DNA from 3 places in the Kineococcus sp. NPDC059986 genome. Region 3 is predicted to be linked to each of the others. Evidence: riboswitches for the same ligand, from Rfam matches in the RefSeq annotation. Region 3 holds a riboswitch; each other region holds the start of a gene.

Region 1 (3,262 bases), on a different contig from region 3:
CAACAGCGTCCTGGGCGCGGTCGGGATCTCCTCGATCTCCTGGCTGGGCAGTTCGCCCTTCTGGTGGATCGTGCTCGTCAGCGTCCGCCTGTGGCTGCAGGTCGGGTTCTACATGGTGCTGTTCCTCGCCGGGCTGCAGCGCATCCCGCCGGTCCTGTACGAGGCGGCGATGCTGGACGGCGTCTCCGCCGGGTTCCGCCGGTTCCGGTACATCACGTGGCCGCAGCTGCGACCCACGGTCGCGGCCGTGCTGCTGCTCCTGCTCGTGGCGGCCTTCCAGGCCTTCGACGAGTTCATCAACCTCGTCCCGACCAACCCCTCGACGCGGCCGCCGCTGGTCTACCTCTACAACGTGGCCCTCGGCTCCCAGCGCGACTTCGGGCTCGGTTCGGCGGGGGCGCTCATCCTCACCGCGATCATGGTCGTGGTGGCACTGCTGCAGACGCGCTTCTTCGGCTTCGGCGCCGCGGAGGACCGCACCAAGGCGCCCCGGCGCCGTCGAGGAGGGGTTCGAGCATGAGCACCGCGCAACTGACCCGGTCGGTCCCGCGGGCTGCAGGGGCCGGACGGCGCCAGGCCGCCCGTGCGGGCGTGAACGTCGCCCGGTACCTCGCCGTCACCCTCGTGGCGCTGCTGTTCCTGCTGCCCTTCTACATCATGGTCAAGACGGCCGTCTCCCCCGCCGCCGACGTCGCGAGCCGCACCTTCGTGCTGTGGCCCTCGGACCCGGACTGGTCGTCGTTCTCCCGCGTCCTGCAGGACCCGACGTTCCCGCGGGCGATGCTCAACACGGCCGTCATGGCCGTCGTCCTGACGGGCGGGCAGATCGTCCTGGCGGCGATGGCCGGCTACGCCATGGCCCGCATCCCCAACCGGGCGGCGAAGCCGCTGTTCTCGGCGACCATCGTGGTGCTGCTCATCCCCGCCGCCACCACGTTCCTGCCGAACTTCCTCATCGTGGCGCGCCTCGGCTGGGTGGACTCGCTGCGCGGGCTCATCATCCCGGGCCTGTTCAGCGCGTTCAACGTGTTCCTGTTCCGGCAGTTCTTCCTCAACTTCCCCAAGGAGCTCGAGGAGGCCGGGCGACTGGACGGCCTGGGGTACTTCGGGGTGTTCCGGCGCATCGTCGTCCCCAACACGCTGGCCTTCGCCTCGGCGCTCACCGTGCTCGGGTTCGTCGGGTCGTGGAACGCCTTCCTGTGGCCCCTCGTCGTCGCCGGCGGCGGATCGGGCGCGGTGACCGTCCAGGTGTACCTGTCCTCGTTCCTCACGGCCCAGACGTTCGACTACTCAGGCCTGTTCGCGGCCGCCCTCCTCTCGCTCCTGCCGGTGCTGTTCGTGTTCCTCGTCCTGCAGCGCTGGCTGGTGCGCGGGGTCGCCGAGACCGGCATGGGCGGCGGCTGAGACCCGCCGAGCCTCGCTGACAGTTCCCCGGGCCCCGACCGCGGTGCGGTCGGGGCCCGCCGACGTCGCGGACGAGCGGTCGGTGGCCCCCCGAGAGCACCGCGGCCCGGTCCTTGATTCCGGGTGGTCGTGCGTGGCAGTCTCTCCCCAGGTCAAGAGCGTCAGCGACAAGCCCCGGCTCGCTGGCCGGCAACCCTCCTCCGCGGTGGGGTGCCCCGGGTGACGACCTGGCCGTTCCCGCAACGGGAACGGCAAGCGCGATGACCCGCCGGACGCCTGCGTGTCGTCATGACAGCAGGAGGAGAACCGTGTCCGAACTCCACCTCTCCGTGGCCCTGGAGTCCACGGGCTGGCACCCCGCGTCCTGGCGCGAACCCGGCGCCCGCGCCGACGAGCTGTTCACCGCCGCGTTCTGGCGCGACACCGTCCGCGAGGCCGAACGGGGGCTGTTCGACCTCGTCACCATCGAGGACGCCCTCGGACTCCAGGGCAGCCACTTCGGGCCGTCCGACGACCGCACCGACCGCGTCGCCGGTCGCCTGGACGCGCTGCTCGTCGCGGCCCGGCTGGCTCTGGTGACGACCAGCATCGGGCTGGTCCCCACCGTCACGACGACCCACACCGAACCGTTCCACGTCTCCAAGGCGCTCGCGACGCTCGACCACGTCAGTTCCGGACGCGGTGGCTGGCGGGCCCAGGTCTCGGCCCGCGCCCACGAGGCCGAGCTCTTCGGACGGCGTGCGGTCCCCACGGTCTCCCGCGAGACCTTGTCGGACCCCGAGGTCGCCGCGGCGGTGGAGGACCTCTTCGCCGAGGGCCGTGCGGTCGTCGACACCGTCCGGGCGCTCTGGGACTCCTGGGAGGACGACGCGGTCGTCCGTGACACCGCCTCGGGACGGTTCGTCGACCGTACGCAGCTGCACCGCGTCGCGGTGCAGACCCCCTGGTTCTCGGTCCTCGGGCCCTCGATCACCCCCCGGCCGCCGCAGGGCCAACCCGTCGTCACCGCGCTGGCGCACGCCCGGACCGCCTACGAGTTCGCCGCCGTGAGCGCGGACGTCGTCTTCGTGACGCCGCACGACACGGATGACGCCCGCCAGATCGTCGCCGAGGTGCGCGCCGCGGAGACCGCCGTCGGCCGGGTGGGACCACCTCTGCAGGTCCACGCCGACCTCGTGGTGGCCCTCGGCTCCGACGCCGCGTCGGCTCGCAACCGCCTCGACCGGCTCGACACCGTGGACGGCGAGGCGTTCGTTTCCGACGCGCTCGTCGTCGCCGACTCCGCCGCAGGCCTGGTCGAGCGCCTGCTCCTGTGGCGCGAGGCGAGCATCGAGGGCTTCCGGTTCCGTCCGGCGGTGAACGCCACGGACCTGCCCGCCCTCGTCGACGAGGTCGTGCCGCTGCTGCAGTCCGCAGGGGCGTTCCGCCGGGGCTACACCGGGGCCACCCTGCGCGACCACCTCGGGCTGGCCAGGCCCGCCAACCGCTACGCCGCAATCTGAGGAGGAACCCGTGAGCATCCCCGACGGCAAGCCCCGCAAGCAGATCGTCCTCGGCGCCCACCTGCCCGGCGTCAACCACCACACCGTCTGGCAGGATCCGGCCGCGGGCAGCCAGATCGACGTCCAGAGCTTCGCCCATCTGGCCCGCACCGCCGAGCGGGGCTTCTTCGACCTGTTCTTCCTCGCCGAGGGCCTGCGGTTGCGCGAGCACGCGGGTGAGATCTACGAGAACGACGTCGTGGGCCGGCCCGACACCTTCACGGTGCTCGCCGCCCTGGCCGGGGTCACCGACCACCTGGGCCTGGCCGGGACCATCAACACCACGTTCAACGAACCCTACGAACTGGCCCGCGAGT
Region 2 (3,262 bases), on a different contig from region 3:
GGCGAGCACACCGCGGCGCACCAGCAGCGGGACGACCTCGTCGGCGAACTCCTCCAGCCCCCGCGGGACGGAGGAGAACGCGAGGGTGAACCCGTCGGCCGCACCGGAGGTGAACCGCTCGGTCATCCAGTCCGCGACCTCCTCGGGGGTCCCGGGCAGGAACCGTCGGCGCAGCATGGCGCGGTACAGCTCGCGCAGCGTGAACCGGTCGCGGTCCACGAGCTTGCGGATGCCCTCGTAGACGGTCTGCACCTGGTTCGAGCCGCCCGCGAAGTCGAAGCGGAACTCCTCGTCGAGGGGCCGGTCGGACAGGTCGACCCCGAGGTGGTGGGACAACCAGTCCAGGCTCAGCCGGTCCGGGGTGAGGGCCTCGATCTCGTCCACCCGTTCCCGGGCCTGTGCGCTGGTGGCGCCGAGGACGGGGGACAGCGCCGGCAGGACCAGCAGGTCCGACCGCGCGCGACCGGCGGCGACGGCCCGCCCCTTGTAGTCCTCGTACAGCCGTTGCGCTCCGGGCAACGGCGCCGAGCCCGGGACGAAGACCGCCTCGGCGTGCCGTCCCGCCAGCCGGCGGCCGTCCTCGGACGACCCCGCCTGGAACAGGACCGGCCGGCCCTGCGGCGGCCGGGGCAGGTTCAGGGGACCGCGCACGCGGAAGAACTCGCCCTCGTGGTCCAGGACGTGCATCCCGGCCGGGTCGGCGTACCGGCCGCTCGCCGCGTCCGGGGCGACGGCGCCGTCGTCCCAGCTGTCCCACAACCCGTGGACCACCTCGACGAACTCCGCGCCGCGCCGGTACCGCGCCGCGTGGTCGAGGTTGCGCTCCAGGCCGAAGTTGCGCGCCTCCTCGTCGCTCGCGGACGTCACGAGGTTCCAGCCCGCGCGGCCGGAGCTGAGGAAGTCCAGGGAACCCACCTGCCGGGCGGTGTGGAACGGTTCGTTGTACGTCGTGGACACCGTCGCCACCAGACCGATGCGCTCCGTGCACCGCGTCAGCGCCCCGAGCAGCCCGAACGGTTCGGGTCGCAGGTTCGCCACGTGCTCGACACCGGAGGGGAACCGGTCCCACACGTAGAGCTCGTCGGCGTAGAAGACCGCGGCGAAGCCGGCCCGTTCCGCCGTGCGCGCGAAGTCCTCGTAGTAGCCGACCGAGAGGTAGTCGGCGGGCCGGCCGCCGGGCAGTCGCCAGCTCGTGAGGTGCTCGCCGCCGGGGTAGAAGAGCATCGCCGTGAGGATCACGCCGCCGCACGCTACCCCGGCCGTGTGGAGCGCTTGACAGCCCGGGCCCCCGTGCCCTCCACTGGATGTGCCATCCAGAGCGGCCGAGAGACCTGGCTCGTCGACGCCGCAGCAACCGCCCCGCCGGGGTCGGTGCTCCCGCCAGGACCGATGGGAGAGGACCACCGATGGAGCACGCACCGCTGACGCGACGTCTCGTGATCGACCTGCTGCGCAGTGCCGGGATGACCTGTCGGGCCTGACCGCCCCGACGTCTCCCCACGCCAGCCCCCGGAAGGTCCCTCGATGCCGCACGTCCCGAACACCTCCCTGTCCTTCGCCACCCAGCAGGTCCACGCCGGCGCCGAACCCGACCCGGTCACCGGCGCGCGGGTCACCCCCGTCCACCTGACCGCGGGATTCGTCTTCGACGACTTCGAGCAGGCCCGGGCCCGGTTCGCCGGCGAGGACGACGGGTACGTCTACACCCGCATGGGGAACCCGACGACGGCCGCGGTCGAACGCCGCCTCGCCGTCCTCGAGGGCGGCACCGACGCGATCCTGCTCGGCACGGGTCAGGCGGCCCTGACGGTGGCCCTGCTCGGGATCCTCGGGGCGGGTGACCACCTGGTGGCCGCCGCCGACCTCTACGAGGGGTCCCGGGGGTTGTTCCTGGAGAACTTCGCCCGGCTCGGGATCACCGTCGACTTCGCCGCGGGACCGCAGGACTGGGAACGCCTCGTGCGCCCCACGACCCGGGCGTTCTTCGCCGAGTCGGTCGCCAACCCCAAGAACACCGTCCTCGACCTGCCCGCGGTGGCGGCCGTCGCCCACCGCCACGGCGTCCCCGTCGTCGTCGACAACACCTTCGCCACGCCCTACCTGCTGCGGCCGCTGGAGCACGGTGCGGACGTCGTCGTGCACTCCGCGAGCAAGTTCCTCGCCGGTCACGGTGCCGCGCTCGGGGGTGCCGTCGTCACCGGTGCGGGGTTCGACTGGAGCGGTTCCGCGCACCTCACGTCACCGGCCGCGGTGCTGGGCGGCGTCAGCTGGGTCGACCGGTACGGTCCGCAGCGCGCCTACGTCGAGCACACGCGCGGTGTCGTGGCCTCCCGGATGGGACCGGCGATCTCCCCGTTCAACGCGTTCCTCGTCCAGCAGGGGCTGGAGACGCTGTCCCTGCGGGTCGCCCGTCAGAGCGCCACGGCGGAGCAGCTCGCGCGGTGGTTGCGGCAGCGTCCGGAGGTGGTCTCCGTCGACCACGCGGCCCTGCCCGACCACCCCTCGCACGACGTGGCCCGGACCCTGCTGCCGCGGGGGTGCGGCGCGGTGTTCTCGGTGACGCTCGCCGGGGGTCGGCCTGCGGCTCGACGGTTCGTGGACGCCGTGCAGCTGTTCACGCGCATGACCCACGTGGGGGACGTGCGCTCGCTCGTCATCCACCCGGCCAGCACGACGCACGCCCACCGCACCGAGGCCGAACGCCTGCAGACGGGGATCTGGCCCGGGCTGCTGCGGTTGTCGATCGGGCTGGAGGAACCCACCGACCTCGTCGCCGACCTCGAACGGGCGCTCGCCGCGACACGCGGAACCGCGCGCGCCGAGGAGCTGGCGGAGGTGGGCGCCTGATGGGCCGGCCGCAGCACTTCGGGTACTTCTTCTCCCGGGGTTTCGGCCCGCAGGGTTGGGGCCGGGACTACCAGGCGTGGAACGACGACTGGACGCGTCCGGACCTCTACGCCCACGCGGTCCGCGACCTCGAACGGGCCGGGTTCGACCTCGTCGTCGTCGAGGACGCGGTGTCGCTGGGGAACCCGGCGACGTTGGACCTGCGGGTGCGGGCGGCCTACGGGGGACCCAAGCACGACCCCCTGCTGCTCGCGCCCTACCTGTTCGCGGCGACGACCCACCTCGGGATCGTCCCCACCGTGAACGCCGGGATCACCCCGCCCTACCTCGCCGCGCGGCAGGCCGCGACCCTGCAGCACCTGTCGGGGGACCGGTTCGGGCTCAACCTCGTCACGGACGTGGGCAGCGCCCGGCA
Region 3 (3,262 bases):
GGCCGAGCACGCCTCGGTGCCGTCGCCACCGGCGGCGGGGTGCAGACCGGCGCGGGTCGTCCCGGCGAACCCGTCGACCGAGACCCCGATGGACTGCCCGTCGAGCACGGCGACGGCCTTGGCCGGCACCAGCGCCTTGGCCGGATCCTCCCGGTAGGAGTCCTTCAACGGCTTCTGCAGGGCCCTGAGCTCGGTCGAATCCACCGGGGAAGCTTAGGCCCGGAGGTGGTACGACCCGCAACCTGCCCGCCCCCCGACCGGTCCAGCACACTGGGCCGCGTGAAGTGGACCACGGCCCTGAAGACCCTCGAGGACGTCGCCGACCGTTGCGCGCACATGCAGCGCCAACCCGAGGGGATCGTGCGCCTGCGGGTGGCCGAGGCGTGGGTCTTCGGCGACCTGCTCGGCCCGCGCCGCGACGACCTGCCCGAGGCCGACGGGGTGCAGGTCGCACTCGTGACGAACGCGGCCGAGGAGGACAGCGCCGCGGGCACGCTGCCGCCGGCGGCGGGCCACTGGCTGGCCGCGTCCGGGCTGGAGACGAAACCCGTCGTCCTGTGGTTCCGCTCGGACCAGGCACCCGTGTGGAACCACGTCGTGGACCGTCCGGTCCGGTTCTGGACGGCGCAGGACGGCCTGGACCACGACGTGCTGGTGCAGCTGCGCGGGGGTGACGGCGAGTCGCTGCGTCCCCCGGCGCCCTCCCCCGCCGAACTCCACGACCGGTTGGTCGCGGAGCGCCGGGTCGGGGTGGAGGCGTTGCGCCGCACGGCGAACGAGTACGACGAGAAGCGCTGGTCGCCGGGTTCGCCGAAGAAGCGCGGGGACGCCCTGGCCGACGCCGCCCTGGGTCTGCTGGCCGTCGAGGACGCCCTCGAGCGGGTCCGGGCTACCCTGCCGGAGTGAGCGAGGAGAAGCTGAGCTACCGCCTGCTGACCGGCCCGGACGACCGCTCGTTCTGCGAGAAGGTGAGCGCCGCCCTCGCCGACGGGTACGTCCTGCACGGCAGCCCGTCGCTCACCACGACCGACGGCCGGACCGTCGCCGCACAGGCCGTCGTGCTCCCCCACGTGGTCGTCCCCCCGCCGTCGCGCAGCTGACGGGCCGCCGGAGAGGAGCTCGCCCCGACCACTCCGGAACCGGTGCTAGGGTTTCACCAGGTCATGAGTGACAGCGTCAAGCCCTGGCTCGCTGTCCGGCAACCCTCCCCCGCGGCGGGGTGCCCCAGGTGAAGACCTGGCCGGACGATCCCGTCCGGCAAGCGCGGACGACCGGACCCGTCGATCACGGCAGTGCTGAACTCCGCGCGCCCGCCGAACGACTCCCGGAGTGATCGCGTGTCCAACGCCCCCGTCCTGCCCGACAAGCCCCGGCGCCGTGGTCTCCTCATCGGCCTGGTCGCCGCCGTGATCGTCGTGATCGTCGTGGTCGTCGCCGTCGTCCTGGGCACCCGTGACGACACCGCGACCACCGCGGCCGGCGGTGGCACCCCCGCCAAGACCGTGAAGATCGGTGTCGCCGACGCCTCGCTGAAGTACTGGTCGACGTACAGGGAGCTCGCGAAGTCGAAGCTGAACGTCGACGTCGAACTGGTGAACTTCTCCGACTACACGCAGCCGAACCCGGCGTTGTCGCAGGACCAGCTGGACCTCAACCAGTTCCAGCACATCCAGTACCTCGCGAACTACAACGCGACCTCCGGCGACGACCTGCAGCCCGTCGGAGCGACGGCCGTGTACCCCCTGCCGCTGTACTCGCTCACGGCGAAGTCCGCCGCCGAACTGCCCGCCGACGCCCAGGTCGCCATCCCCAACGACGCGATCAACGAGGCCCGCGGCCTGCTCGTCCTGCAGAGCGCCGGTCTGGTGACGCTGAAGGACGGCGGCACCGCCTTCTCCAAGGTGAACGACATCGAGTCGGCGAAGGTGAAGGTGACGACCGTCGCCGCGGACCAGACCGCCTCGGCCCTGCAGTCCGGTTCCGTGGCCGCCGCGATCGTCAACAACAACTACGCCACCAAGGCGAAGCTGCCGACGAGCGACATCATCGTCAAGGACGACCCGAGCGACCCAGCTGCGGCGCCCTACGTCAACATCTTCGCGTCTCGCAAGGCCGACACCGGGAACAAGACCTACCTCGACCTGGCGGCGCTGTGGCACGACCCGGCCGTGCAGGAGGTGTTCCTGCAGGAGAACCCGGGCGCGGTCGTCCAGGACACCTCCGCGGCGGACCTGCAGAAGGAACTCACCGAGGTCGAGGCCGACGCGAAGGCCGCCGCGGGCAAGTGAACACGCTCATCTCGCTGACGGACGTCAGCAAGACCTTCGACCGTCGTGGCGGCGCGTCCGTCACGGCGGTCGACGGCGTGTCCCTCGACGTGGCCGAGGGCGAGGTCCTCGCGGTCATCGGGTACTCCGGCGCAGGGAAGTCCACCCTCGTCCGGCTCGTCAACGCGCTCGAGAAGCCGACCGCGGGCAGCGTCCGCGTCGCCGGCCAGGACCTCACGACGTTGTCGGAAGGGGAACTGCGCCAGGCCCGCTCCCGCATCGGGATGATCTTCCAGCAGTTCAACCTGTTCCGGTCCCGGACGGTCGCCGGGAACGTCGCCTACCCGCTGAAGGTGGCGGGCGTCGCGAAGGCCGAACGGGACCGGCGCACCGCCGAACTGCTCGACTTCGTCGGCCTGCTCGACCGCGCGCACGCCTACCCAGAACAGCTGTCCGGCGGTCAGAAGCAGCGCGTCGGCATCGCCCGCGCGCTCGCCACCAACCCGCCGCTCCTGCTGTGCGACGAGGCGACGAGCGCGCTGGACCCCGAGACGACGACCGAGGTGCTCTCGCTCCTGCGACGCGTCAACACCGAACTCGGCGTCACCATCGTCGTCATCACCCACGAGATGGAGGCCGTCCGGCAGATCGCCGACCGCGTCGCCGTGATGGAGCAGGGGCGGGTGGTGGAGGTCGGGAACGTCTACGACGTGTTCTCCGACCCCCAGACCCCTGCGGCGCAGCGCTTCGTGCGCAGCGCGACGCACGACCGGCCCTCGGCGGACACGGTCGCGCGCTTGCGCGCGCACCACCCGGGCCGACTCGTGAGCGTCCGCATCACCGACGAACCGGGACTGCAGCAACGCGTCGACTCGGCGTTCCGGCAGGAGGAGGTCACCGCCGAACTGGTCTACGGCGGGGTCTCGGAGATCCGCGAACGCCGGGTCGGTTCCCTGACCTACGAACTGACCGCACCCCGGGAGGGGGCGGTCGAC

What was found. Region 3 has a riboswitch for S-adenosylmethionine ahead of AB0637_RS14825 (MetQ/NlpA family ABC transporter substrate-binding protein). Riboswitches for the same ligand answer to the same signal wherever they lie in the genome.
Region 1: linked by a shared signal. The riboswitch ahead of AB0637_RS10140 (LLM class flavin-dependent oxidoreductase) and the one ahead of AB0637_RS14825 (MetQ/NlpA family ABC transporter substrate-binding protein) in region 3 are both predicted to bind S-adenosylmethionine.
Region 2: linked by a shared signal. The riboswitch ahead of AB0637_RS00930 (PLP-dependent transferase) and the one ahead of AB0637_RS14825 (MetQ/NlpA family ABC transporter substrate-binding protein) in region 3 are both predicted to bind S-adenosylmethionine.

The regions. Positions count from the first base shown of each region.
Region 1 covers NZ_JBFBND010000010.1:112,826-116,087, reverse strand. Annotated here, with positions in the region: gene AB0637_RS10150 (sugar ABC transporter permease) at 1-520, shown strand, start outside; gene AB0637_RS10145 (carbohydrate ABC transporter permease) at 517-1,404, shown strand; SAM riboswitch class IV at 1,555-1,668, shown strand; gene AB0637_RS10140 (LLM class flavin-dependent oxidoreductase) at 1,713-2,906, shown strand; gene AB0637_RS10135 (NtaA/DmoA family FMN-dependent monooxygenase) at 2,917-3,262, shown strand, end outside.
Region 2 covers NZ_JBFBND010000001.1:200,565-203,826, reverse strand. Annotated here, with positions in the region: gene AB0637_RS00935 (NtaA/DmoA family FMN-dependent monooxygenase) at 1-1,239, opposite strand, end outside; SAM riboswitch class I at 1,307-1,413, shown strand; gene AB0637_RS00930 (PLP-dependent transferase) at 1,525-2,847, shown strand; gene AB0637_RS00925 (LLM class flavin-dependent oxidoreductase) at 2,847-3,262, shown strand, end outside.
Region 3 covers NZ_JBFBND010000018.1:69,810-73,071, reverse strand. Annotated here, with positions in the region: gene AB0637_RS14840 (OsmC family protein) at 1-204, opposite strand, end outside; gene AB0637_RS14835 (hypothetical protein) at 280-906, shown strand; partial or broken gene AB0637_RS14830 (DUF1737 domain-containing protein) at 903-1,067, shown strand; SAM riboswitch class IV at 1,160-1,270, shown strand; gene AB0637_RS14825 (MetQ/NlpA family ABC transporter substrate-binding protein) at 1,338-2,288, shown strand; gene AB0637_RS14820 (methionine ABC transporter ATP-binding protein) at 2,285-3,262, shown strand, end outside.